2 regions of the Peribacillus sp. FSL M8-0224 genome follow, and region 1 is predicted to be linked to the other one. Evidence: riboswitches for the same ligand, from Rfam matches in the RefSeq annotation. Region 1 holds a riboswitch; the other holds the start of a gene.

Region 1 (3,504 bases):
AAGCCCCGATAAAAGAAAGAGCGTCTTAGAAGCGATCAATCGTTTGAATTATACGAGAAACATCAACGCCATTCATCTTTCAAAAGGGAAAACCAACCTTATCGGCGTCATCATCCCCTTCAACAATCACCCATATTACGGGGCAATCGTTAACGGAATCACAAAACAGGCAAATGCAATTGGCTGTCATATCGTCATCTTTCAAACAAATTATGACAGGGAGAAAGAGATCCAGGCTTTTAATATGCTGCAAATGAAACAGCTCGATGGCATTATCGTTTGTTCAAGGATTTCGGAAATGAAAATCCTCTTGAATTACCAAAAATACGGACCGATTATTTTATGTGAAGATACCGCCCAGGCTGAATTCTCATCCATCAGCATTGATCATTATGCAGCTTTCTCCTGTGCCCTTGAGTACGTGATTGCTAAAGGATATAAGAAAATCGGATACAGCCTCGGCCGTAAAAAGAGCAGGAACAGTTCCCATCGTACAAAGGCCTTTAACGATATCATGAGTAAACATCAACTGATAAACAATGAAGCATGGCTGTTTGAAGGCAGTTATCACATCAAAGACGGTGAACAATTGTTTCAGGAATGGAATTCGATGATGGATAAACCTGAAGCCATCATCATCACGAATGATGACACGGCGGCGGGCTTCATTCTTACCGCTAGGAAATCGGGTATAAGGATACCGGAAGATTGTGCCATTCTCGGCTTCAATAATGATAGCCTTGGCGAAATGCTAGACATCACGACCATTTCCTTACCGCTGGAATGGATCGGGAAAATGGCAGTGGATCTCTTTGAGAATCCTGAAGAGGTCAAACATGTAAAACTGGACTATGCCCTAATAAAACGGAAAACCGTTTAGTTATCAGGATGTGCTATATTTTAGTATATCGTCACTTGATTCTTCCTTCCTGCCTTCATTCATTAACTAGGAAAAAATAACCACATAAAATAATCATTGCGATATCCCAGAAGTTATTTTATAATTTTGATATAGTAAAGTTTACTCAATTACTAGCAATCTATTAGCGATTGCATGAATTTCATGAGTAAAATCGTCCGACGTCACCTACAAACTGACGCCAACGATTTTAGAAAAATTGAATACTTCCTCATTTACCGATGAGTTAGAGGCTGCAGCTTATAAAAGTAAAACGGACGAGATTCTGGAAAATTAAAGACTCCGTTTGAAAGGATAAGTTGCCGAAGTTAGGGTATATTCCATGTATATTCTTGCTGGCGGTGTAACCGAATAGGAACACCACTGTCACGTTTTTTTAAAAAGCGTGGGGAGCTATCTTCGGAAGGATAAACGGGTTTATTATAAACAGCCGTCGATCTTTTTCGACTGCTGTTTTTTTATTTTTCGTTCCCTTCCAATAAAAAGGAGTGTAACATCAATTGTCAAATTCACAATCACCTTCAAGCCCTACTGAATTGAAAAGGAGCCTGAAAGCGCGTCATTTAATGATGATTTCATTAGGTGGAACGATTGGAACAGGTTTATTTTTAGCAAGTGGCGGTGCCATTCATTCAGCCGGTCCCGGCGGTGCCTTGGTGGCATATGCGGTCATCGGCATCATGGTTTATTACTTAATGACAAGTCTTGCAGAAATGGCGGCGTTCATGCCAGTGGCCGGTTCGTTCCGTGTCTATGCATCCAAATTCGTCGATCCGTCCTTCGGTTTTGCGATTGGTTGGAACTACTGGTATAACTGGGCAATCACCATTGCCGCTGAATTGGCAGCCGTTGTCTTAATTATGAAGTTCTGGTTCCCGGATAGCCCTTCATTTATCTGGAGTGCCATTGCGTTAATCACTATGTTTCTTATCAATTACATGTCAGTTAAAGGTTTCGGGGAAACAGAATTCTGGTTTGCCATGATCAAGGTCGTGACAGTCGTCATTTTCTTGATTACGGGTGTTCTGATCATTCTCGGAATCATGGGTGGGAATGACCCAATCGGTTTTTCCAATTTCACAATGGGCGAAGGTCCCTTTAACGGAGGGTTCTTCACGATTCTAGGCGTATTCATGGCTGCCGGCTTTTCATTCCAAGGAACGGAATTGCTTGGAGTGACCGCTGGTGAAAGTGAAGATCCAGAAAAAAATATCCCAAAAGCGATCAGATCCGTTTTCTGGCGCATCCTCTTGTTCTATATCCTAGCAATTTTCGTTATTGGAATGATCATTCCGTTTACGGATTCACGTTTATTGAGTCAAGATGTTGCCGTAAGTCCATTCACGCTTGTATTTGAACGGGCCGGCCTTGCATTTGCTGCATCCATCATGAACGCGATCATTTTATCATCCGTACTCTCTGCCGGTAACTCTGGCATGTACGCTTCAACCCGTATGCTATGGGACTTGGCATGTGATGGGAAAGCACCGAAATTCCTAGGCAAGTTAGATAAAAGAGGAGTGCCCGTGAATGCACTTATCGTGACTTCTTTAGTTGGCTGCGTTGCATTCTTAGCTTCATTTTTCGGGGATGGCGTCGTTTATATCTGGTTATTGAACGCTTCAGGCATGGCAGGATTCGTCACCTGGGTAGGGATTGCGATTGCCCATTATCGGTTCCGCAAAGCTTACGCCGCTCAAGGCCTTGATATGAATGCTTTACCATTCCGGGCAAAAGGCTTCCCATTCGGACCTATATTCGCACTTGTCCTTTGTATTATCATTATCATCGGACAAGGCTATCAGGCTTTCAGCAGCGATGGGATCGACTGGAATTCAATGTTCGTTTCCTACATTGGCTTGATTCTATTTTTCGTCCTATGGTTCGGCTATAAAATTAAGCATAAAACGAAAATCATTCCGCTTGAGGAATGTGACCTTAAATCAAAATAATACGCAAAGGACCTGTTCTTCCCTAACCGGAGAAGAACAGGTCCTTTTTTCATTTCAAATGATAAACACTGCATTCATATGGTTGCAGGGGTTTGCTGGAGATTCCTTCTTCCTCCTGATCATAATTGCCGATCAGCTTTGTGGCAGAATATGCATGAAGCTCTTCAGGCAAAGTATAAGAGGCCTGCTCTTCTTTAAAGTTGCACAGTACCAACAGCTTTTCTTCCTCAAACGATCTCGTGTAGGCAAATATTCGTTCATCATCCGGCAACAGCAGTTCAAAACGGCCATAAACGACGATATCATGTTCCTTGCGCAGTTGGATAAGCTTTTTATAAAAATAAAAAATGGAATTCGGATCATTGTAAGCCTTTTCTGCATTAATCTCGGGAAAATTGGGATTAACCTTAATCCAAGGGGTCCCTTTCGTGAATCCTGCGTTCCGGGAGTCATTCCACTGAATCGGTGTCCTCGCATTATCCCGGCTGCGGGCGTGGATGGCTGACATCATCCGCTCTTTTGACCAGCCATGAGAATGGACGAGTTCGTCATATGAATTCAATGTTTCGATATCCCGGTATTCATCGATGCTTTCAAATGCAACATTGGTCATTCCCAGCTCTTCCCCTTGAT
Region 2 (3,504 bases), 480 kb from region 1:
CAGAAAAGCGTGATCCGCGCTGACGGCATTCAAAGCATGTCCAGTTTGCATTACTCGCATCTAGTTCGTATATACAATTTATAGAATCGTTTACTGATCGGAGCTGTCATTAAGGCAGCTTTTTCTTATGGAACTATACATAAGGAGATAATAAATGGATGGTACAATTGCGTTATCTCCATCGAAAAAAGTATCTATTGTGAGGGGATTTTTGATTTGTAAGAGGAATATAGAGCTAAATAAATGTAAGCCGCATTCCTTCGATGAAAAATGCGGCTGTTTCAAAAATTATTTAAGGGTTTAATACCCTCGATTCCGATCTACCATTCCACTTAATGGTTGTTCACTTGAAAATCGCCTTAAATTTTCTATGAAAAAGTTGCTCACTTCGTTAATCGTACTGGGCCCTGACAGGTGGGAAGTGACAAACACATTGGGCATGGACCAGAAGGCATGTTCTTTTGGCAACGGTTCTGTCTCAAATACATCAAGGACTGCTCCCTGAAGATGTCCTTCCCGCATGACAGATAGTAAAGCCCCTTCATCTATCAATGCGCCGCGGCCAACGTTGATAAGGTAAGCGTTGGGTTTCATCGCTAAAAGTAGGTCCTGGTTAATGATATGATAAGTGGAATCCGTTAAAGGAAGCGTCAGGACCAAATAATCCAGGTCTTTTACAAATTCACCCCATTGATCTGGAGTAAAGTGGAGATCCACGAGTGTTGCTTGTTTTCCACTAAAGCTTAACCCATGTACATTCATATCAAATGCTCGGGCTTTACGAACAAGTTCAGCGCCAATCGATCCAAGTCCAGCGATCCCGATTGTTTTCCCTTTTAGGGTTTCAGAAATGAAAGGATCCCACCTTCGCTCCAATTGCGATTGTTTCATCCGAGGACCGTCTTTCACTATGTCCAAGAGAAACAAAAATACATATTCAGAGATGTAAGCACCAAATTGGTCAATAATTCGAGTTATTGTAATGTTTTGAGGTATCGAATTGTCTGCTATCAAATCATTGACCCCTGCTCCCATTGATTGAAACCAGCGAACAGATGCGGCTATTGGTTTACATAGTAATTGTGTAGGAAAATTCCACCCCAAGATAACTTCAGTGCCTGGTAAATATTTTTCTGCTTCCTCCAAAGTTTTCGCTGTCTTCACCGATATGAACCCACTATTGCGGATACGATCAGCATAAGCATCGACCTCTGTCTGAATAGGACTAAATACAAGAATGTTTGGTTTGTGTGTACCCCCCATTGGCTCTCTCCTTATTGATTCTTTAAATATAGTGTAAATTCTTCCACCTGAGTCGTACATGGATAAAAAAACAGTGCATTACTTTCGAGTATGCACTGCTTTTTAAAATTTCTCCAGAATCATTCGTTTTATTTATTTAACAAAATGGCTTCTGCGTTACTAGGCTGCAGAGCTGTTTGCAGTGTTCTTTTTTCTTCATCGTTTAAAGGGACCAATGGTAAGCGGACACCTCCAACATTTAATCCCCGCATATTTAATGCTGATTTTACTGGTGCCGGGCTTGGTGCAGCAAATAATGCTTTCATGATTGGAAGAAGTGTACGATGTGCAGCGGCAGCACCATGGACATCACCATTTTTAAAGCTATTGATCATTTCTTGCATTTCATTGCCAATTATGTGTGAAGAAACCGAAACGATGCCTGCTCCACCGATGGCTAAAACCGGTAATGTTAACCCATCATCGCCGCTGTATAAAGTAAAATCACTAGTTGTTTTGCTTATGATTTGTGCCATGGCATCCAAGTCACCACTTGCTTCTTTTACTGCCACGATATTGGTGATTTTTGAGAGGCTGACAATCGTCTCCACTGACATGTTTACAACACTTCGACCTGGAATGTTATAAAGCATTACCGGTAATGAAGTGGAATGGGCAATAGCGCTAAAGTGCTGAAATAATCCTTCTTGAGACGGCTTGTTATAGTATGGGGTAACGAGCATGATTCCGTCGACTCCTGCTGCCTCCGCTTGCCTTGTCAAGCTGATGGAAGCTCTCGTGTTATTTGAGCCGGTTCCAGCTATGACTGGAACTCTTCCATCAACAACTTCTACAACAAATTTGAATAAATCCACTTTCTCTTCTTGAGTTAATGTAGGGGACTCTCCAGTTGTACCGGCTATTACTAATCCATCAGAACCATTAGCAATTAAATAGTTTACTAAAGTTCTCGTAGCATTAAAATCAACCTCTTCATTATGATTGAACGGGGTAACCATTGCGGTTAAAACTTGGCCAAAATTCATAACTTCACACCCTTTTGTATAATTTTTTAAAAATATTCAGAGGTGGTTAGGGCCATTCAGGAGTAAACGCAAAAAAGCAACAACGAGGATTCGCTGCTGCATTAGAAACAATATTTACCAAGAAAATGTTTCCGCGCATAAGATAGCCCTCCATATAGTTTCCTATATGACAGTCCTGTATTTATTCAATAGCAGAACCAGCTTCAAGAACATGAGATTCTTTCCGCTTCGGCAAATTCCCCTTTCCACAATAGTCATAGGATCTCATTCTCCTCAAAATGTGTACTAATGGTCTTTGCTCCTCTATCCTCACTTCAAAAGATTCCGAAGTAAGAAAATATTTAATTGATTGTAATATAACAGGGAATCCATTCTGTTGCAAGCCTAATTATGAAGTTTTTTAAGAATGCTAGAAATCTATGGAAATGGCTAGAGTATTGGGGTGGATTCATCTTTATTCGTTATAAGTTGAATAAATATTTAATGGACGAGGGTTCTAAACGAGGGAGTAGTAGAAAATACAACTCCCCTTTTATGATTCTTTTTTATTTATTCGATTAAAACTCAAATTACAGTTGGCCACTAATTTTAATCGGTAATTTCAACTAAGTATTCGTGCGTATAAAAACCTTCAATTCGTAAATAATATCCATATCTTACAATCAAAGGAGTGAAGTCTATTGAAAAGATATTCATTCTTTAAAAAGCAAGAAATTCATAAATCTACAGACTTCACTGATGTACTCAAACATCTGCAAAAGTCCAAGGACTTCACAAGCTTTACACTCGATTTTGAAAATGAAATATACTGTGTATCTTTTTTCGATACATTAATTGATAAAGATATAATGCATAGGGACCTCCTTCCTTTTTTACATACAAATTCTTCAACTCTGGAAGAGCTTGTACACAACTTGCCAATAGAGGGGCTTGTTTTTACAAAAAATCCTGCTGAACTACAAAGTCAGCTGTTAATGGGTTATATAGCCATTACATTAAATAATCAATCTGATCAAGCAGTTTTAGTTAAAGCAGCAAATAACACTTCGAGGCAAGTTACACTGCCAGAGGTAGAGTTCAGTGTTGTCGGTCCGAAAGAGGCACTGGTCGAATCACTTGATACGAATATATATTTAATCCGAAAACGGCTTCCAATTGCAGAACTTGCTGTTGAAGAAATTATTGTTGGGAAGTTATCCAAAACAAGAGTAGCTGT

Evidence for each region. A riboswitch is a leader RNA that binds a small molecule or an ion and turns the genes downstream of it on or off. The one in region 1 is predicted to bind lysine.
Region 2: linked by a shared signal. The riboswitch ahead of dapA (4-hydroxy-tetrahydrodipicolinate synthase) and the one ahead of MKX49_RS23825 (amino acid permease) in region 1 are both predicted to bind lysine.

What each region holds. Positions count from the first base shown of each region.
Region 1 is NZ_JBBOOJ010000001.1:4,885,344-4,888,847, forward strand. Features, by position in the region: gene MKX49_RS23820 (LacI family DNA-binding transcriptional regulator) at 1-880, shown strand, start outside; lysine riboswitch at 1,139-1,323, shown strand; gene MKX49_RS23825 (amino acid permease) at 1,420-2,871, shown strand; gene MKX49_RS23830 (glycoside hydrolase family 13 protein) at 2,921-3,504, opposite strand, start outside.
Region 2 is NZ_JBBOOJ010000001.1:4,401,535-4,405,038, reverse strand. Features, by position in the region: gene MKX49_RS21295 (VOC family protein) at 1-13, shown strand, start outside; gene MKX49_RS21290 (D-2-hydroxyacid dehydrogenase) at 301-1,263, opposite strand; gene dapA (4-hydroxy-tetrahydrodipicolinate synthase) at 1,392-2,288, opposite strand; lysine riboswitch at 2,424-2,602, opposite strand; gene MKX49_RS21280 (spore germination protein) at 2,969-3,504, shown strand, end outside.